Geotalea uraniireducens: one gene and its partner. The protein of the gene in region 1 binds, or shares a complex with, the protein of each later gene. Links are inferred from orthologs where the notes say so. Each region holds a gene or a part of one and is shown on either strand. Other genes may lie near its edges. The genes, in order: pnp and QMN23_RS04710.

Evidence for each region.
Region 2: the proteins of pnp (region 1) and QMN23_RS04710 are in contact, whole or in part, in a cryo-EM structure (PDB 9QH0), measured with the Escherichia coli proteins. The link is inferred for Geotalea uraniireducens from one-to-one orthologs.

The regions. Positions count from the first base shown.
Region 1 is NZ_AP027151.1:2,292,298-2,302,778, reverse strand. Bases 5,875-8,820 are described here. They hold pnp (polyribonucleotide nucleotidyltransferase), read right to left. Parts: upstream 8,422-8,820; coding sequence 6,328-8,421; downstream 5,875-6,327. Other genes in these bases: rpsO (30S ribosomal protein S15), read right to left, coding at 8,675-8,820; QMN23_RS10675 (M16 family metallopeptidase), read right to left, coding at 5,875-6,276. In the rest of the region: QMN23_RS10715 (beta-ketoacyl-ACP synthase III), read right to left, coding at 1-439; phosphate acyltransferase PlsX, read right to left, coding at 450-1,490; rpmF (50S ribosomal protein L32), read right to left, coding at 1,535-1,717; QMN23_RS10700 (YceD family protein), read right to left, coding at 1,730-2,269; QMN23_RS10695 (hypothetical protein), read right to left, coding at 2,467-2,826; QMN23_RS10690 (L-threonylcarbamoyladenylate synthase), read right to left, coding at 2,826-3,434; QMN23_RS10685 (aminopeptidase), read right to left, coding at 3,439-4,542; dut (dUTP diphosphatase), read right to left, coding at 4,539-5,012; more of QMN23_RS10675, read right to left, coding at 5,020-5,874; more of rpsO, read right to left, coding at 8,821-8,941; tRNA pseudouridine(55) synthase TruB, read right to left, coding at 9,057-9,971; QMN23_RS10655 (DHH family phosphoesterase), read right to left, coding at 9,976-10,481. UniProt on the Escherichia coli protein: Involved in mRNA degradation. Catalyzes the phosphorolysis of single-stranded polyribonucleotides processively in the 3'- to 5'-direction. Also involved, along with RNase II, in tRNA processing.
Region 2 is NZ_AP027151.1:975,217-986,022, reverse strand. Bases 5,263-8,318 are described here. They hold QMN23_RS04710 (Rne/Rng family ribonuclease), read left to right. Parts: upstream 5,263-5,609; coding sequence 5,610-8,027; downstream 8,028-8,318. Other genes in these bases: QMN23_RS04705 (hypothetical protein), read left to right, coding at 8,063-8,318; QMN23_RS04715 (ABC-F family ATP-binding cassette domain-containing protein), read right to left, coding at 5,263-5,332. Also shown: QMN23_RS04730 (ABC transporter ATP-binding protein), read right to left, coding at 1-146; QMN23_RS04725 (MlaE family ABC transporter permease), read right to left, coding at 180-950; lon (endopeptidase La), read right to left, coding at 966-3,284; more of QMN23_RS04715, read right to left, coding at 3,416-5,262; more of QMN23_RS04705, read left to right, coding at 8,319-8,833; QMN23_RS04700 (hypothetical protein), read left to right, coding at 9,185-9,427; QMN23_RS04695 (hypothetical protein), read left to right, coding at 9,465-9,692; QMN23_RS04690 (methionine adenosyltransferase), read left to right, coding at 9,808-10,806. UniProt on the Escherichia coli protein: Endoribonuclease that plays a central role in RNA processing and decay. Required for the maturation of 5S and 16S rRNAs and the majority of tRNAs. Also involved in the degradation of most mRNAs.

The DNA of each region.
Region 1 (10,481 bases):
CGATCCGCGACAAGACTTCTGCACCCATGATGAGGGCTTTGCGCACAGTTCCCAGCTTTATGGCGTTATTCGCTTGCGTCAGGGCGTAGATAAAGCCGGAACAGGCAGCCGATATATCGTAAGCCGCCGCTTTCGTAGCCTTGAGATTATTTTGTACGAGACATGCGGTAGCCGGAAAAGGAAAATCCGGTGTGACCGTGGCAAGAATTATCAGGTCAAGTTCATCGGGGGTGATGCCGGCCATCTGAAGGGCACGTTCGGCCGCCTTGGTGGCAAGAGTCGAAGTATATTCATTATCGGCCGCAATGCGGCGTTCTTTGATCCCTGTCCTGGTAGTTATCCAGTCATCGCTGGTTTCAACCATCTTCTCCAGATCAAAATTTGTCAGTATCCTGTCCGGGGCCGCTGAACCGGTGCCGGTAATCCTCGCTCTCATCATTGCACCTCTTCTAGCCTGCAACAGCTTCTTTTACTGCATCCCGCTGTTGCATGTACGCCACGAATTCTGTTTCCAGCTTCTCCGCAAGGCGCTGATTGACCCCTTTCCGGGCGTATTCGTGGGCGAAGTGAATAGCATTCTTGATTGCCTTGACGTTTGATCCGCCGTGGCAAATCATCGCCACTCCATTAATTCCGAGCAAAGGGGCACCGCCGTACTCGGCGTAGTCGACCTTTTTCTTGAAATTTTTGAATGCTTTGTGGACAAAGAGATAACCTAGTTTGGAGAGGAAACTCCGCTTGATCTCATATTTGAGCATTTTCCCGACGGCATCCGCCAAGCCTTCCGAAAGCTTGAGCACAACGTTGCCGACAAATCCGTCACATACGACGACGTCAACCATGCCGTTGAAGATATCCCGCCCCTCAACGTAACCCACATATTCGAAAGAGATATTTTTCAGGATGGAGTTCGTTTCGCGCGTCAGCTCGTTGCCCTTGCTATCTTCTTCGCCATTCGACAAAAGTCCGATACGGGGCTGGTCAACGCCAATCACGTGACGGGCGTACACTTCACCCATGATGGCAAATTGCACGAGATGAATCGGCTTGCAATCAACGTTGCCGCCCACATCAAGGACTAGTGTCTTGCCGCGCAGCGTTGGAAAAATCTGGGCTATCGCCGGGCGATCAATCCCCTTGAGGCGCTTCAAGACGAACATCCCCGCTGCCATGGTCGCGCCAGAATTTCCGGCGCTTACCACGACGTCCGCCTCGCCACTTTTCACCAATTCAAACGCAACACGGATCGAAGAGTCTTTTTTGCGGCGCACGGCATCAGAAGCAGCGTCATGCATTCCAACGACTTCGCTGGCATGATGCAGGGAAATATCCAACCCGCGGACATCATGCTTGTCAAGTTCTTGGCGAAGTCGCTCGGTATCCCCAACGAGGGTGATGGGGATTCCATACTCACGCGCAGCAGCGACAGCGCCTGCCACCTCAATGGCTGGAGCGTTGTCGCCTCCCATTGCATCAACAGCAACTCTCATGGTAACCCTGGGATAGAAAAATTCGGAATAGACAGAGGAGCTGTCTACAGCTCCTCTGTTTTGATGACTTCTTTACCTTTGTAGGTACCACATGAGGTACAGGCGCGATGGGGGAGTTTGGGCGCCTTGCACTGCGGGCAGATGGATGCTGCCGGCGGGGTCAGGAAATCGTGAGCTCTTCTCATATTTTTCCGGGATTTAGACGTTTTCTTCTTGGGTACAGCCATTGTATTTCTCCTTTACTTTTCTACTTTGAAATTCTTGAGTGCACTGAACGTGAGATTATGAACTGATTTTTCACAACCGCACTCGCTTTCGTTCAGGTCTGCCCCACATTGTGGACAAAGCCCCTGACAATCTTCTTTACACAATGGTTTTATCGGTAACTCCATAATTACCTGCTCGGCAATTTCTGGAGAAAAATCAATCTCATCACCGGTATAGGCGACAGAAATCAAGTCCTCATCACCCAGCTCGATCTCATCTTCATCGTTGGACAGTTGGTTGGCTTTGCTGTAGATCAAAATAAACGATGAATCGACGTCTACATCAAATTCTGCCAGACAGCGCGAGCACTTCATCCGCACCCGAGTCTTAATCTTCCCGTTGGTGCGAATATGGTCATATTCCCTGAAAACGGTCAGGCTTACCGTAACAGGAGCAATGAAGGTGCAAAACTTGTCTGTTGTTACTGCCGCCAATGATGGAAACGCATCGGGAGCTTCTTCGTAGAACAGTTGTTTTTCCCGCTCTTTTATGTCGTCTACACGTACTTTCACAAGACTCCCGATTGATCATGCTCGAAGCTTTGCAGTATATAAAATGGACCCGAATTGTCAAGAAAAATGACGGCCGGATAACGGCAGCATCCCAATAGGCGAGGGATTTCCCTATTACTCCATTCCAGCCGTTTTTGCAAGCCCTAAGGGATAATCTCCGACGTACCGTCTTGTCAACAAACCTCAGCGACAATAAATTAAATGGTGATGGTTTCGCCAGGGCGTAATTCCGGGGTGGTCGTGGTGTGCAGCGAGGAGGCAAAAAGCATAAAAAATATGAGGGCCACGGCACAAAGGATGATGATGTTCGGTAACAACCTGATCCGAGGGCCTTCATCCTGACTGCTGCCGAGAAGAAACCCTGCTGCGACGACAAAGGCGCCAAATCCACCCATTATCCCCCCAATAAAGAACGACAGAAAGACAAAACGCTCTTCATCGGTTGGCAGGAAATGAAACAGGTCCGCAATGACAGAGTGATAAAACGTCCCGAGAATCACGATAAAAACTGCGGCAATAATGAAGTTCAGGCCAAATCGAACCGTGCGCTTGCGCATTATTCACACCAGCTCACATCGCCTACTCCACGGCGCAATACCTGCGGGTAATCACCGATCAGGCTCACCACGGAGCTTACCTCAGCCGACAAGACCCCGCCGTCTATGATCATGTCGAGTTGATTGCCAAGCGCTTCCTCAACAAGAAACGGGTCGCCGATTGGTTCTTCACCGGAGATGTTGGCACTGGTGGTGATAATTGGATGCCCGAGCTCTGTAACGATCGACAGGCAGATGCGGTTGGCCGGGATCCTGATACCAACCGTTTTTTGCTTGGTGACCAGTAGATCAGGCACAATGCTGGTGGCGTCCAAAACGAAGGTATAGGGGCCTGGCAGATAGCGTTTGAGGATCTTGTAAGCGTAATTGCTCACCTTGGCATAGCGGGCGACTTCGGAAAGCTCGGAGCAGATAAAGGAAAAAGGTTTCTTCTTTTCCCGCTGCTTAATGAGGTAGATGCGCTCAATCCCTTTCTTGTTGAAAATGCTGCAGCCGATCCCGTATGTCGTATCGGTCGGGTATGCAATAATCCCCCCGCCTTTAAGCGTCTCAGCCACTTTCGAAACGAGTCGAGCCTGCGGATTTTGCGGGTTGATGGACAGTACCATGGTGTCAGTCCTTGGGGTTGAGCTCCGTCAACTCTTTATGAACGAAGATGCCGTTTTTCTGAATAAGCGTATCGTCAAACCATATTTCGCCATCACCCTTGAGCAACTTTACCATATCCCAATGGACGGCTGAGCGGTTACCGTTGTCACATTCATCATAGCATTGGCCGGGGGTGAAATGGATGGAGCCGAAAATCTTTTCATCAAAAAGGATATTCCGCATCGGCTCTCTGATGTTCGGATTGACCCCGATGGCAAATTCCCCGATATAGCGGGCACCTTGATCGGTATCGAGGATGTTGTTCAATTCCCGGTCCAGCCCTGGCGACGTGGCGGAAACTATCTTTCCTTCCCTAAATTCAAGACGAACCCCGGAAAATTCCTTCCCCTGATACAGTGTTGGGCAGTTATAGGTAATGTAACCTTCAACCGAGTCTTTGACAGGCGCCGTGAAAACTTCACCGTCGGGGATATTATAACGCCCATCGCACTTGATCCCGTTCAGCCCTTTGATGCTGAAATGGAGGTCGGTGTCTGATGCCTTAATGTGCACTTTGTCGGCCCGGTCGACAAGTTGTTTGAGTTTTTCCTGCTTGCGCGATTCGGCACGCCAATCGATACAGCAGGCCGCGAAAAGGTACTCTTCATACTCTTCGAGACTCATCTTCGCTTCCTGTGCCGCCCCATGAGTCGGGTATCTGGTGATGACCCAGCGAGTGTTCTTTACCCGCCAATCGACGATTGGCCGTGTCAGTTTCGACCAGGCGATCATATTCCGCTGATTTGCCTTTGCCATCACCATCGAATTATCGGTTGCCGAAATACCGATGTAAACCGATACCTGTTTCATAAAATCAAGCTTGTGCTGGGGGAAATATGAGAGCTGGCTTTTGCCGGCGTTATTGAAAAAATGCCGGTCGATCTCCGGAAACTGGAAAGCGTACTCGACGTATTTGGCGCCTCTCGCCAGACACAGTGAGTAAACTTCCTTTATCAGGGGCAGGCATTCGCTTCCAGTTGCGTTAATGAAGACAATATCTCCTTTTTTGACGTTCGTCGAATAGTCGACGAGAATCTCCGCTAACTGGTGTATTCGTGGATCGTTCATGGGGTTTCCTTTGCGATACTATCTCTGCCGGTATGACCAAAGCCACCCTCTCCCCGCAGCGTCTGATCCAGCTCGGTCACTTCAACCAGGTCGGCTCTGACAAAGGGGGCAAAAACCATCTGTGCGATCCGCTCACCGTTGGTTATGGTAAACGGCTCGGCTCCGTGATTGATGAGGATAACCCCGATTTCCCCACGGTAGTCGGGATCGATGGTCCCGGGTGAATTGACCAGCGCTATCCCATGCCGAAGCGCAAGTCCGCTTCTCGGGCGAATCTGGGCTTCGAAGCTGTCCGGAAGTGAGATGGCAATTCCGGTCGGAATAAGTTGTCGCTGACCGGGGAGCAGAACGATGTCCTCATCAAGAACTGCCTGAAGATCCATGCCTGCCGCATGGGCTGTCATATAGCGAGGAAGGTGGGAATTCCTGTCGGGGCGTAATAGACGAATTTTTACAGTGCACTGGTTCATCGGCGACCTAGCAGGTTAGAAGGGAGGTGTCGAAGCTTTTACCGCCAAGTTTGCCGGTCAGCGCCAAGGTGAAATACCTCGAATCGAATAGATCGCCGGCAAGATTGAGAATGTCGTGGGGAGTAACTGCGTCGAAACCGTCCGTCAGTTCGGACAAGGAAAGATAACGGCCAAAGTAAATCTCATTTTTGGCCAGTTTGGTCATGCGATTGTCGGTACTTTCCAGCGAGAGCAGCATATTACCTTTGATCTGTTCCCGCGCCGAATCGAGCTCTTGATTCGGCACCGCTTCGTTCGCCAGCCGTCGGAATTCCGAGAACGTGACGTCAAGGACGTCTTCAAGTTTTTCCGGGCTCGTCCCCGCGTAAATAACCAGCGAACCCGCGTCGGTGTGGGAAACTACATAGGAATAGACCGAATATGCCAGACCAAGCCGTTCCCGAATCTCTTGGAACAACCGGGAACTCATGCTGCCGCCGAGGATTGTGTTGATGAGATACAATTCGAACCGCCGGGGATGGTTCTGAGGCAGTGCCTTTGTCCCCAGGCAAATGTGCAACTGTTCGAGTTCTTTCTCGATCGACTCAATCCGTTTTTCATAAACCGGCAGATGACAAAAATCACGGCCGGTACCTGCAGTAACCCTCGCAAACATGTCATTGAAGAGTTTGAGGAGATCATCGTGACGCACATTGCCTGCGGCTGCAATAATGATATCTTCAGCACAATACATCTGCTCTTTGTGTGCGACGATTGCATCACGTGAGAGGTTTTCGATGCTTTCAACACTACCGAGGATTGACATACCCAGCGGATGCCCTCGCCAGATGCTGCGATGAAAAAGATCATGGATGTAATCGTCAGGGGTGTCCTCCATCATGCTGATTTCCTGGAGAACAACCTTGCGCTCTTTTTCTATTTCATCGGGATCGAATGTCGAGTGGAGAAAGATGTCGGATAACAGGTCAACTGTCTTCGGTAAGAACTTGTCGAGGACCTTCGCATAATAGCAAACGTACTCGCGGCTTGTGAAAGCATTCAAGATGCCGCCGACCGAATCGATTTCGCAGGCGATATCAAGCGCAGTGCGTTTCTTTGTCCCCTTAAAAAGCAGATGCTCGGTGAAATGAGCAACGCCATTGTGCTCCCGCCGTTCATGGCGGGAGCCATTGGCAACCCAGATTCCGATAGATACGGAATGAACATGAGGCATGTATTCGGAGATTATCCGCACGCCGTTATCGAGGATCGTTTTGCTGATCATGCTTAAAACTATACCCTGAATGGTAGAGTTTACCAGAGGCCGGCCTGGTAATTATTCCGGGAGAACGGCCCCCAGAGCCTCCTTGCGGGACAGTTTTATTTTCCCTTGTTTATCAATGCCAATGCACTTGACGAGAACTTTGTCGCCTTCCTTGAGCACATCGGATACGTTCTTGACCCGCTCGGTATCGAGTTCGGAAATATGGACAAGGCCGTCCGTGCCGGGGAAGATTTCGACGAATGCGCCGAAATCCATCACTTTCTTGACCGTGCCCATGTACAGTTTTCCTTCTTCGGCTTCAGCCGTAAGGTCCCTGATCATCTTGATCGCCTGTTCGGAGGCAGCCTTGCTTGTGCTGGCAATATTGATTCTGCCAGTATCTTCGATATCGATGGACACGCCGGTAGCTTCGGTGATGCCCCGTACGTTCTTGCCGCCGGCACCGATGACGTCGCGAATCTTGTCCGTTTTGACCCAGACCGTGGTGATGCGCGGTGCAAACGGCGAAAGATCCCCCTTCGGCTGGGAAATCACTTCTGCCATTTTGCCCAGGATGTGGATACGGCCGTCTTTAGCCTGTTTCAGCGCCTGCTCCATGATTGCACGGGTTACCCCGGTAATCTTGATATCCATCTGAATCGCGGTAACACCTGCTGCAGTACCGGCGACTTTGAAGTCCATATCGCCGAGATGATCTTCATCGCCGAGGATATCGGAAAGGATGGCGATACGGTCACCTTCTTTGATCAGACCCATGGCGATCCCGGCAACCGGCGCTTTGATCGGAACCCCGGCATCCATCATGGAAAGGGAACCGCCACAAACAGTGGCCATTGAGGAGGAGCCGTTGCTCTCGAGAATGTCGGAAACGATCCGGATCGTGTAAGGGAATTCCTCATGCTTCGGCACAACCCGCTCAAGCGCACGCTCGGCAAGATTCCCATGACCGATTTCCCGCCTCCCCGGAGCGAGGCGCATGCTTGTTTCCCCAACGGAATACGGCGGGAAGTTGTAGTGGAGCAGGAATCGTTTTTTGCTTTCACCGTACAGCGAGTCGATGCGCTGCTCATCGATGGAGGTGCCGAGAGTGGCGGCAACCAGCGCTTGCGTTTCCCCACGGGTAAAGAGTGCCGAGCCGTGGGCCCGGGGCAGCAGGTTGATTTCGGAGGTGATGGGCCGGATGGTTTTGGTGTCACGGCCGTCAATCCGTTCGCCGTCTTTCAGAATATGCTCACGTACCAATTCGTACTCGAAGTCGCCGAGGAAATCTTTGATTTCGCTGTTGAGTCCTTCGAATTCAGGCAACAGGGCTTCAAGGGTTTCCTGGGTGATGGTGGCAATGCAGTTGTGACGTTCCTGTTTAGAACGGATTCTGACTGCTTCGTCGATGCGTGAATAGGCCAACTCCCTGACCCGGGTTTTCAGTGTTTCGTTCACCGGCACGGTAACGATTTCCCGTTTGGCGACACAAGCCATCCGCTTGAGTTCTTCTTGGGCAGTGATAAGCGGCTGAACGGCGGCATGGCCGAAGAAAATTGCTTCCAGCAGGTCGGCTTCGGAAACTTCAGCGGCACCGCCCTCCACCATGATTACCGCATCCTTGCTCGCGGCAACAACGATTTCCAAATCGCTGTTTGCCAGTTGCTCGGCGGAAGGATTGGCAACGAAAGTTCCGTCCACCCTTCCGACCTTGACGCCAGCGATCGGTCCAAGGAAAGGGATATCGGAGACTTCAAGTGCTGCAGAAGCACCGATCATCGCCAGTATTCCGGGGTCATTGTCCTGATCCGCCGAAATTACCGTTGCCATAATCTGTGTTTCGTTCAAAAAGTTTTCGGGGAAAAGCGGCCGGATCGGCCGGTCGATGAAGCGGCATGTCAGGGTTTCGTTCTCCGAAGGGCGCCCTTCCCGCTTGAAAAATCCGCCCGGGATTTTACCACCGGCATAAGCTTTTTCCTGATAGTTGACGGTCAGCGGGAAAAAATCCTGACCTTCCTTGGCGTTTTTAGCCGCTACGGCGGTCACGAGCACCATTGTATCGCCACAGCTAACGACGACGGCACCGCTGGCCTGCTTGGCCATTTTACCCGTTGCAATCGTTATGGTCCTACCGCCTACTTCTACCGCTACAGTTTGTTCTGTCATTATGTACTGGCCTCCTAGCCTTGTGGGGTATGTTGGGGCCGTCGATTGGCCGGCCAAGGCTATCTTGGCCGGCCAATCCACGCCCCCAACTGACAAAAATATAGGGCTGTAAAGCCCGCCCTGTAAATGCCAACAAACAAGCCCCCGTCCGGTGCAACCGGCATCAGCTCCAGCGGTTCTCAACCGGGAGCTGCTACTGGGGGGCTGTTAAAAGGAAAGGCAATATACTCCTGCGGGAGTATACTGCCTCTTCTTATCGACGAATGCCGAGCTGTTCGATGATGGTCCGGTATCTCTCGACGTCTTTTTTCTTGAGATAGTCGAGGAGTCGTCTTCTTTGGCCGACAATCTTCAAAAGACCCCGACGGCTGTGATGATCTTTCTTGTGGACTTTGAAATGTTCCGTCAGATAGGTAATTCTCTCGGTGAGCAGCGCAATCTGTACTTCGGGAGACCCCGTATCGCCTTCGTGGCGCTTGAATGACGAAATAATCTCTTGCTTCTTTTCGGTTACAAGCACGTTCTGTACACCTCCTTTCTCTGTTTCGGTAAAATTCTCGACCAGTTTTCTGGTACGTTCACACTTCGGTAGTGTGTCTTGTACCATAAACGGCCAGTGCTGTAAAGGGGAAAACCTAGTTAAAGACCCTTAAAAGCTTGAGGTTTTCGCAGCCGTCCTGCCAGAAGGGATTGGTATTTTCCGCAATGGCAACAAGTTTGTCCTCACGGACAAGTCTGACGCGTCCACCAAGGGGGAGATCATTAAGGGAGCATAACTCGATTTCAGCCAGCGCTGGCATTCTCCCGCATCGAACCTGTCGTTCTCCCTGCTCTGACAAAGCCAACGCGGGCAAGTAGCTCAAAGCTGTCAAGACAGGTACAAATAGGTCACGAAGGGTTCCACTTTTGACGAGGGCAGCCAAATCATCGAGTTTAATTGCCTGTGCCAGTGAAAAAGGGCCGCTCCGCGTCCTTCTCAAAGCAACCAGATGGGCGCCACAGCCTAGCGATGCTCCTATGTCGTGGGCCAATGTCCGCACGTAGGTTCCACGAGAGCAGCTCACCGTCATCGTAATGTGAGGCAAACAGATGTGGTCAGCATGCAAGGAATGGATGTCGATCAACCGGGATGGACGTTCGATATCGATTCCCTTTCGCGCCAGTCGATAGAGAGGGACGCCATCCCGTTTGATTGCCGAAAACATCGGAGGGGTCTGGGCTATTCGGCCAACGAACGAGGCGAGCACGCGCTCGAAATCCTGTCCCTCTATTTTATGCCAGTCGGCAACCGAGAGGACGGTCCCCGTGCAATCCTGCGTATCGGTAGCAATCCCGAGGGCCATAGTTGCTTGGTATTCCTTCACCTGCTCGTCGAGGAAGGGGATCGCTTTTGTTCCTTCCCCGATGGCGATAGGAAGGACGCCGGTTGCAAACGGATCAAGAGTTCCGGTATGCCCGACTTTTTTCACTCCTAGAGTGCGCCGAACGACAGAAACGACATCATGGGAGGTCATCCCTGCAGGCTTGTCGAGAACGAGAAAGCCATCCATCGAGTTAAATAGCCTTCTCCAGGTGGCTGAAAATCTGAGTTTTAACGTCGTCGAGTGAGCCCTTCAGATTGCAGCCGGCAGCATTGTGGTGTCCTCCTCCACCAAAAGCGGCGGCAATACTGGATACGTCAACCTTGCCTTTGGAGCGGAAGCCGACCTTGAAAAAACCCGCGCTGATTTCGCGAAAAAAAACCGCAACTTCGACCCCTGATATTGATCGGGGATAATTCACAAAGCCATCGGTCAGTTCGGCAGTCGCCCCTGTCCGGGCATACATTTCAAGGGTTACAGCGAGTGACGCGAACTTGCCGCAGGAAGATGTCGTCAGCGTAGAAAGGGCCAGTGCCAGGAGCATGAGCCGTTCCTGTGGCTGGCTTTCATACAATTTTTCCGATATGTCCCAGGCATTTACGCCAACTTCGATCATTTCGCCGGCAATGGCAAATGCTTCGGGATTAGCGTTGGAATAACGGAACGAGCCGGTATCGGTAATAATTGCGGTGTAAATGC
Region 2 (10,806 bases), 1.3 Mb from region 1 along the record:
AGGATAGTGGTCTTGCCGGCACCGCTCTTGCCGAGGATGGTCCGGTTCACCCCCGGTTCGAGAAACAGGTCGAACCGGTCGAGAATTTGCCGCCCCCCCACCGAATAGGAGAGCTGTGTCATGCGGATGCCCCGTTCGTCAGCCAAAGCGGCCGTCTCCCTCCGTCACGTTTCCCGGCGTCAACGGAAAACGATAAAGATCTTGGTCAGGAAAAAATCGGTAACCAGGATCAGCACCGACGACAGCACCACCGCCCCCTTGGCGGCGGAGCCGACCCCCTCGGCGCCCCCTCTGGTGTTCAGCCCGGCGTAGCAGCTGATCATGGTGATGATGAAGCCGAAGACGAACGGCTTGGCCACCCCCTCGATCAGATCCTGGAAGACCATGAACTGGGTCAGGGACTTCCAGTACATCAGCAGGTTTATATCATAGCCGACGGCGATAAGATAGCCGCCGAGCAGCGATACGGCATCGGTGACGATGGCCAGAAGCGGCATCGCCAGCAGCATAGCCTTGAGCCGGGAACTGACCAGCCGTTTGACGATGTCGGTCCCCTCCACCCGCATCGCATCCACCTGCTCGGTCACCACCATCGTCCCGAGTTCGGCGGTAATCGACGAACCGACCCGGCCGGCCACCATCAGCGAGGAGAGCACCGGCCCCAACTCCTTGACCATGGTGACCGCCACCATCCCGCCGACATAACTGGTGGCGGCGAAAGGCTTGAGCTGAATCAACGCCTGGAGCGCCATCACCATCCCGGTGAACAGCCCGGTGAGACAGATGATGAACAGGGAACCGACCCCCACCTTGTCGAACTGGGTGGAAAATTCCCGGTAATAGTAGGGGCGGCGGAAAATGCGCACCACCGCCCGACCGGCGAGGCTGAAAAAGGCTTGGATTTCCAGGAGGGTAGATTTGGCCGTCTGTTCGAAAATGTTCAGGTTCATAGCATTGCACGGAGGTTATTGCAGCGCTGCCGCCAGCGCCTCGCGCACATCCTCCACAAAGATGAATTCCAGTTCGTTCTGCACGTCGATGGGGATATCCTCCAGGTTCTCGCGGTTGCGGGCCGGCGCCAGCACCGTCCGCACCCCGGCGCGCCGGGCGGCCAACACCTTTTCCTTGAGGCCGCCGATCGCCAGCACCCGCCCGGTCAGGCTGATCTCGCCGGTCATCGCCACGTCGCGGCGCGCCGCCCGCCCCGAGAGGAGCGAGACGATGGCGGTCACCATGGTGATCCCGGCCGACGGGCCGTCCTTGGGAATGGCGCCAGCGGGGACGTGGATATGGATGTCCGAGGATTCGAAAAGCTGCTCGTCGATCCCCCATTCGGCGCAGTTGGCCCGGACGAAGGAGAGCGCAGCCCGGGCCGACTCCTTCATCACTTCGCCCAGGGAACCGGTGAGGATCAGTTCCCGTTTTCCGGTCATCCGCGTCGCCTCGACGAAGATGATGTCGCCGCCGGTCTCGGTCCAGGCGAGGCCGGTCACCACCCCGACCCGGTCGCGCTCCGCCGCCACCTCGTTGAAGAACTTGCGCGGGCCGAGAAATTCGTCGACGGTCTCCGGGGCAATCGTCTCCCGGTGCGGTTTCCCCTGAGTGAGTTCCTTGGCGACCTTGCGGCAGACCGAGGCGATGTTCCGCTGCAGGTTGCGCACCCCCGCCTCCCGGGTATGATCGCTGATAATCTTGTAGATCGCGGCGGCGGTAAAGTCCGGAGGCGTCTGGGCCAAGCCGTTCTCCTCGACCTCCTTGGGGATCAGGTAGCGGACGGCGATCTTCTCCTTTTCTTCATCGGTGTAGCCGGCAAGGGAAAGCACCTCCATCCGGTCCTTGAGCGCCGAGGGTACCGGGTCGAGGAGGTTGGCGGTGGTGATGAACATGACGTTCGAGAGGTCGAACGGCACGTCCAGGTAGTGATCGGTGAAGCTGTTGTTCTGCTCGGGGTCCAGCACTTCGAGCAGGGCGCTGGCCGGATCGCCGCGAAAATCGAGACCGATCTTGTCCACCTCGTCGAGCATGAAAACGGGGTTGTTGGTGCCGCAGCGGTAGATCTCCTGGATGATCCGGCCGGGAAGCGCACCGATATAGGTCCGCCGATGCCCGCGGATCTCCGCCTCGTCGCGCATCCCCCCCAATGACATCCGGATGAACTTCCGCCCCAGCGCCCGGGCAATCGACTTGCCGAGGCTGGTCTTGCCGACCCCCGGCGGGCCGACGAAGCAGAGGATCGGCCCCTTCATCCGTTCGCGGAGCGTCCGCACCGCCAAGTATTCGAGAATCCGCTCCTTCACCTTCTGCAGGTCGTAGTGGTCCTCGTCGAGCACCGTTTCCGCCTGGTTGATGTCGTTATTGTCCTGGGTCGCCACCCGCCACGGCATCCCCGCCAGGTAGTCGAGATAGGTTCGCGACACGGTGTACTCGGGCGAGGCGGGGTTGATCCGCTCCAGCCGTTTCAGTTCCTTGTCGGCGATCCGCCGCACTTCGACCGGCATCCCCGCCGCATCGATCTTCCGCCGCAGGTCGATCATCTCCGCCGACCGCGAATCGTCCTCCCCCAGTTCCTCCTGGATCTGTTTCATCTGCTCCCGGAGCAGGAATTCTTTCTGGCTCTTGCCGACCCGCTTGGTCACCTCCGCCTGGACTTCCCCCTTCACCTGGAGCCGCTGCACCTCGGCGGTCAGGTGCATGTAGACCTTCTTCAGCCGCTCCAGCGGATCGATGGTTTCCAGAAGCTGCTGCTGCTCATCGAGGGAGAGACTGACGTAGAGGGCGACGAGGTCCGCCAGCCGCGCCGGATTGTCGATCAGGTCGATCATCTTCATCACGTCGTCGGGAAGCGGCCGGCCGTAGGAGAGGGCAATCTTCAGCAGGGCATTGAGGCTCTGGACGAGGGCGTCGGAAACCAGCGACTTCTCGACGAACTCGTGGATCGGCTCGCAGCGGGCATGGAGAGTCCGGCCGGCCCGCGACACTTCGAGCACCTGCACGCGGACCACCCCTTCGAGGAGCACCTTCCCGCCCCCCTCGGGGAGCCGGGTGATCTGGTCGACCTTGCAGAGGGTACCGACCTGGCAGAGTGGCGGAAGCTGGCCGGGGAGGGCTTCCCCCCTGGCCCGCACCAGCGCGACATACTGCTCGCGATCGAGCAGTTCCTCGAAATCCGCCAGTTCGTCGCCATTGAGGAACAGGGGGAAAATCATAAAGGGAAAGGCCACGATCTCCCGGAGGGGATAAAGCGGTACGAGGGAAGGCATGACGATTGAGGCGGTCTCGGGCATGGGTCGGCCCTCTGTGCGAAAACGGTCTGTTGCCGGGGCGGAACGGTACTGAAAGAGTAACCTCCGGGCCGGCTGCTGTCAAGGAACGGCAACCGGCCGCCGTGCCGACCGGGAGCGCGACGCACGCCGCCTCAGGGGGAGAGGTCGAGTGTTTCCCACTCCCGGTAGAGGCCGGCAATCCGGTCGGCCAGCGCCGCGTGTTCCTCGCCGGTCCGCCGGGCGGCTTCATGGTCCTGGAAGAGCGCCGGATCGGCCAGCTGCGCTTCCAGCTCCGCCAGGCGCGCCTCACCGGCCTCGATCTCGCCCTCCAGCTCGCTCTGGCGCTTCTGCCGCCGCTTCTCCTCCCGCTGGCGGACCTTTTCTTCCTCGCGAAGCCGCTGACGCTCTTCCTTCCCCGCCACCGGCGGAACGGTCGCCCCCCCGGCAACAACCGGCACCGCGCCGGCAGCCTCCCCTTTCTTGCGCAGGTAGTACTCGTAGTCGCCATGGTAGGAGGTCAGCCCGCCTCCCTCCACCTCGACCGTGCGGGTAGCGAGACCGTCAATGAAGTAACGGTCGTGGGAGACGAAGACCACCGTGCCGGCAAAATCCCGCAGGGCGTCGAGGAGCACTTCCTTGCTGAACAGATCGAGGTGGTTGGTCGGCTCGTCCAGGAGCAGCAGATTGGCGGGACGGAGCAGCATCTTGGCCAGGGCGAGACGGTTGCGCTCGCCGCCGGAAAGCACCGCTACTTTCTTGTGGATATCGTCGCCGGAGAAGAGAAAGGCGCCGAGGATGTCGCGCAGCTGGGGGACCATCGCGAAGGGGGCGTCGGCCAATAGTTCCTCGTAGGCGCTCCGGCCGGCGTCCAGCACCTGGGCCTGGTCCTGGGCAAAGTAGTCGACCACCACGTTGTGGCCGAGTAGCCGCTCGCCCCGCTGAAACGGCTTGCCGGCCAGCACCCCCATGAGGGTCGACTTGCCGGCGCCGTTGTGTCCGACCAGGGCGACCCGCTCCCCTTTCTCCACCGTCAGGGCAACATCGTTCAGCACCACCAGGTCGCCATAGGCTTTGGTGACGTTGCGCAGCTCGACGGCGATCCGGCCGCTCTTCGGCGGTTCGGGAAAGCTGAAACGGATCCGGCGCCGCTCCGGCGGCAGGACGATCCGCTCAATCTTTTCCAGTTGCTTGATCCGCGACTGGACGAGCGACGCCTTGTCGGCCTTGTAACGGAAACGGCTGATGAAATCTTCGATTTTGGCGATCTCTTCGTCCTGGCGGCGTTTCGCCTCCCGCAGCACCGCCATCCGTTCCTCCCGCTCCACCAGGTAGCGGCTGTAACTGCAGTGGTAGTCGGTAAGCGCATGATTCCAGACCTCGGTGATCCGCTGACAGACCTGGTCCATGAAGAACCGGTCGTGGGAGACGAGCATCACCGAATGGGGGTAGTCGACCAGATACCCCTCCAGCCAGTTGCGCGCCTCGATGTCGAGGTGGTTGGTCGGCTCGTCCAAAAGCAGCACGTTCGGCTTCTTCAGGAGCAGCTTGGCCAGGGCAATCCGCATCTGCCAGCCGCCGGAAAACTCGCCGCACTCCCGCTCCCGGTCCGCCGGTGAAAAGCCCAGCCCGTCCAACACCTTGCAGACCTCCGCCTCCATGGCGTAACCGCCCCGCAGGCGGAACTCCTCCTGGAGCCGGCCGAAACGGTCGAGCAGCGCATCATGCTCCGGCGCGGCGGCCGGCACCGCCGCCAGCCGTTCGGTCAGCTGCTGCAGCTCCCGCTCCATCTCCTGCAGGTCGGCCAGGGCGGTCATCGCCTCGGCCAGCAGCGGCCGGCCGCGAGTGGCGAGGCCATCCTGGGGAAGGTAGCCGACGGTAGCGCCGCGAGCAAAAATCAAGTCACCGCCGGAAAGCTCTACTTCCCCGGCAATGATCCGCATCAGGGTCGACTTGCCGGCGCCGTTTTCGCCGACGAGCCCCACCCGCTCCCCCTTCCGGAGATGCCAGTTGATCCCGGCAAAGAGCGTCCGGCCGGCAAAATCTTTCGTCAGATTTTTCAAATGCAGCATGTCGTAATCCAGGAAGCATCAGATGATCGATGGTCGTCATTGTAGGTTTTGCGTAACAGGCTTGTCAATCTTCCATCCCGACGGCGTTACGAAAAAACCAGATTTTTCTTATTAAAGCGAAGAAAATCTGCTATACTTTCTGGGTTTATTGCGCCTTCAACGCCCAACGGGCGGTTTGAATACCCATCGTGGCCGGACGGCTTTCGCCGTCGGTGGCCGACACTCTCACGGCCGCGGGCTCCTCCGGGAGCCGGCGGCCGGCAAAGGAACGTAATCAATGGCAAAAAAGATGCTGATCAATGTGATGCACCCGGAAGAGGCCCGGGTCGCCATCGTCGAGGACGGCCGGCTGGTCGACCTCGACGTGGAAATCGCCGGTAGCGAGCAGACGCGCGGCAACGTCTACAAAGGGGTAGTGGTCCGGGTCGAGCCGGGGCTGCAGGCAGCTTTCGTCGATATCGGGCTGAAAAAGCTCGGCTTCCTTCAGGTGGGCGAAATCCACCCCTCCTGGTGGCAGTGGCGGGACGACATTCCCGAAGAACAACGCAACCGCCGCCCCCGCATCCAGGAAATCCTCCGCCGCGGCCAGGAACTGGTGGTCCAGGTGGAAAAAGGCGAACGGGACATGAAGGGAGCCGCACTGACGAGCTACCTGTCGCTCCCGGGACGCTACATGGTGCTGATGCCCGGCAGCGATTCGAGCGGCATCTCCCGCAAGGTGGAGAGCGAGGCCGATCGGAAGAAGCTCAAGGAAAAGGTGGCCCAGCTGGAGATCCCGGAAGGGATCGGCTACATCGTCCGGACCGAGGCGCTCGGCAAAACCAAGACCGAGCTGGCCAAAGACCTCCAGTACCTCCTGAAACTCAGCGACAGCATCAACGAGCAGGCCGCCGTCACCAAGGGCCCCGCCCTGATCTACCAGGAGTCCAACCTGGTGATCCGCACCATCCGCGACTACTTTACCGCCGAGATCGACGAGGTGCTGGTCGACAGCAAGGATGTCTACAAGCAGGCCCGGGCATTCTTCAAGGAGACGATGCCCAAGTTCGAGAAACTGGTCAAGCTCCACCAGGAGAAGCGGCCGATCTTTTCCCGCTACCAGATCGAGGAACAGATCGACCTGATCTACGAAAAAAAGGTGCCGCTCAAATCCGGCGGCTCGATCGTCATCGAACCGACCGAAGCCCTGGTCTCCGTCGACGTCAACTCGGGGAAATCGACCGGCGAGAAGGGGGTCGAGGATACGGCCTTCAAGACCAACCTTGAGGCAGCCGAAGAAGTGGCCCGACAGCTGCGGCTCCGCGACCTGGGCGGGCTGATCGTCATCGATTTCATCGACATGCGGGATAAGAAACATATCTCCGCAGTGGAAAAGACCCTGAAGACCGCCCTCAAGACCGACAAAGCCCGGGTGACCGTCGGCCGGATCTCCCAGTTCGGCATCCTGGAAATGTCCCGGCAGCGGATCAGGCAGACCCTGGAGCAGGGGAGCACCCTCGAATGCCCCCATTGCAGCGGCCGGGGAAAAGTCAAATCGGTGGAGAGCATGGCCCTCTCCTTCCTGCGCAAGGTCCACGCCGCCGCCGCCAAAGGAACCGTCGCCGAAGTCCGGGGCGGTCTGCCGCTAGAAGTGGCATACTACCTCCTCAACCGGAAAAAGCGGGAACTGGCCCAGATCGAAAACGATTACGACATCGAGGTGACCGTCAAGGGAAAACCGTCCTTCCTGATGAACCAGCTGGAGCTGGAGCTGGAGCGGCGGGAACGGCCGGCCCACCTGGAAAGTGCCCCGGCGAAAACCGGCGAACCAGCCGAGCCGAAAGCCGAGACGGTCGAGGAACCCATCGAGACGACGCCGGGCGAAGAGGCAGCGACGACGGAAGGGACCGAAGGGAAAAAACGGAAGCGACGGCGAAGCAAGAAGAAGCCCCGGGGCGAAGAAGCCGGGGAACCGGCAGCCAGCGAAGCCGCCCAGCCGCTGACGATGGAGGAAGAGGAAGAGGCGGCGGGCGAAGCGGCCGGCGAACCGGGTGGCGAAGAAGCGTTGCCGGCCGAGCAGGCCGCAGAAGAGACCAGGAAGAAGCGGCGGCGCAAACGGCGGCGGAGCAAGAAACCCCAGGCGGAGCAATCTGTGGAAGAGGGCGCGGCACCTGCCGAGGAAGAGCCGGCAGCTGAGGCCACTGCCGAACCGCTCCCCGTCACGGAAAGTGCCGAGAGCGGCGAGGACGTGAAAAAGAAGAAGCGGCGGCGCAAGCGGCGCCCCACCAAACGGGGAGCCGAAGAAGAGAGCGCCGGCGGGCCGGAAGCTGCCGTTGAGCCCCCGGTGGCTGAGCCCAAGCCACTGGTAGCCGAGCCCGAGCCACCGGTCGTCGTGACGCCGCCGGTAGCCGCAGAAGAGCCGCCGGCAAAAAAACCCCGGGCTCCCCGGACCAGAAAGAAACCGGCACCGGCAGCAGCTGCCGCCTCCGCCGGCGAACCGGAACCTGCGCCGACGACTGAACCCGCGCCGGAAATGACGGAAGCTGCGCCGAAGAAAAAGCGGGCGCCGCGCAAGAAGGCAACGGCCGACGCAGCCCCGGAACCGCCGCCGGCTGAAGCGGCAGCGGCAGAAGCGGTAGAGCCGGCCCCGCCGCCGGCCAAAAAGCCCCGCGCCCCGCGGAAGAAGAAAGAGCTGCCACCGGCTGACGGGGAGTAGGACGGCGGACAGTTTGCCGGCAAGGAGGAGAGCTGATGGAGTCGATCGCCGCCTGTGTTGTCGCGCTTGCCCTCTTCGCCACCGCTACACCGCTTCGGGCAGCAGGACTGGAAGAACTCTCTCTCTACCCTTCAATCCAGTACTTTACCTGGGAAGAGTTCGACCGAGCTGACAGCCGGATCGTCAAGGAAGAAGGGCCGCTCTACGGGCTCGGCGTCGCCATGAAGGCGGACTTGGCCAGCAAGGTCCTGTTATTGACGGGCAAAACGGAAATTTTCGGCGGCGAGGTCAAGTACGACGGGGCGACGCTCGCCGGCGCTCCTGTCCGATCGAACGTCGATTACGTCGGGATCAATGCCGCCCTTGACCTCGGCTACCGGCTACAGGCACACAACCTGTCACTGGAGCCGTTTGCCGGACTCGGTTACCGCTGGTGGCACCGGGAAATCCAGGCAACCGTGATTTCCTCGACCACTACCGAGGAATGGGACATCCTCAGCCTCCGTCTCGGTGCCCGAGGAGAATGCCGGCTTTCCCCAGCGGCCAGGCTGTTCATCGCCGGCGGCGCCAAGTACCCCTGGTTCAACCGGAATGTCGCCAATCCCGACGGCGGCAGCGACGAAACGTTTCACCCCGGACGCAAATGGTCGGCCTTCGCCGAAGCCGGCGGGCAGTTCGGCCGGATTCGCCCGGCATTTTTCTATGAAGGCTTCCGCTTCGGCGACTCTCCCACCGTCGGCTCGTTCTACCAACCCCGAACCAACGCCGATATTGTCGGCATCAGCGTCGGTTTCGCCTTTCGCTGATCGTCCTAGCCATGCCGCAAAGACTTCGCCAGCTGGCTGCCCCCATTGTCCGGCGATATCGCTGCCGCCTGTATAATTTTTCCATGCACACTTCAGATCAGCACAAAAGCCGCGTTTTTTCGATCAGTTGAGAGAACGGCCCGGTTTCCACATCTTTCCTCTCCGGAAAAGTCGTATAGCAGGGTAATACACTACGTAAGCCGCTGTTTTCGCCACACCCGCCACGCCAATCATTTTCTTCGCAAATTCGAATAATTAGATATTAACCCCACAAGCCTGTCGTTTTGGCACAGCCGGTGCAATTTCGAAAACAACATATTTTCATCACTAATACATAACAGTAGGATTACCATGTCTTATCCAACGCAAAAAGAATTCCTGAACGGCAATGAATTCGGTGCGGGGCTGCCGGTGAGCAGCGGGACCGGATTCGAGGATTTTCTCTTTGCCGCCTTCACCTTTATTGGCATTGTCATCGTCATCTGCCAGTTCATCCCCGGCATCATGCTCTGCACCTCCCTGCTGAAGAATCTCTTTTCGTTCTCGCGGGTCGAGATCAAACCAGCCCGGCTCAAACACGGCGAGTCGCACTGACGATCTGCCGCCCGGCGGCAGACTGTTGGAGGTAGCCATGAAAACGAATCTTGCCCAGGCAATCGCACTCGTTCTGGCCGGCGCCGCTCCCGCCAGCGCCGCCAATGGGATCACCGACGGCTTTTCCGGGGTTTTCCTCTGGGTATTCTGCGGTTACTGCGCCATCATCATCGTCACCCAGACAATTGCCGCCCTGCACTCGCTGGCGGAGAATAGTCGTCACCGGCCGCCAGCACCGGCCGAAGTCGAGCCCCCCAAATCCTGACCGCTTCTCCCCTTCCTGCCACCACTACCGGCCGGCGGTCATCTCTCCGTCGGAACGGTAGCGGTGTGCCCGCCGCCAGCCCTGACAATCCTCCCGGATGTGGTACAGTTTAGCCATGATCAGCATAGAAACAGCTCGCGGTTTTTCCGTTAGCGCCCATCGCGTCGAAATCGTGGAACGGAAAGGGAGAGGCCATCCCGACTCGATCTGCGACGCGGTAATGGATGCCATTTCCGTAGCTCTTTGCCGAACCTACCGGGAGCGGTGCGGGCGGATTCTCCATCACAATATCGACAAGAGCCTGCTGGCCGCCGGCAGCGTCGAGCGGCAGTTCGGCGGCGGCCGGGTAATCAGGCCAATGGAGTTCGTCATCGGCGATCGGGCAACCTTCGCTGCCGCCGGCGAGGAAATCCCGGTGGCGGAGATCGCCATCGACACCGCCAATCGCTGGCTGCGGGAAAATCTCCGGTTTGTCGATCCGGCAAAGCATGTTCGCTACCGGATCGTCCTCGCCCCTGGCTCCTCAGAACTGGTCGACATTTTTGCCCGGCCGGGAGCGGTCATGGTTGCCAACGACACCTCGGCGGCGGTCGGTTACTGGCCTCTTTCCCCTACCGAGCGGGCGGTTCTCGACCTGGAGAGGTTCCTTAACGGTACCCGCTTCAAAGAGCGCTTCCCCGAAAGCGGCGAGGATGTAAAGGTGATGGGACTACGGACGGGAACCGACCTGACAATGACCGTGGCGATGCCGCTTATCGCCCGTTTCGTCCATTCCGAAGCTGACTACTTCGACCGCAAAAAGGCAATTGGCCGGGAGATTGGCGAATTTCTCGCCGGACTCCCCGGATTCGGCCGGCGCACCTTCCACTTCAACACCCTCGACGAGACGGGACGAGGGCTCAACGGCATCTATCTCAGCCTGCTCGGCACTTCGGCGGAAGACGCCGACTCCGGCCAGGTCGGTCGCGGCAACCGGGTCAACGGCATCATCGCCCTGAGCCGCCCGCTCGGCAGCGAAGCGACGGCAGGCAAAAACCCGGTGAGTCACGTGGGAAAGATATACACGATCCTCGCCCACCAATTGGCCAGAGAAATCTGCGAGGAAGTTGAAGGC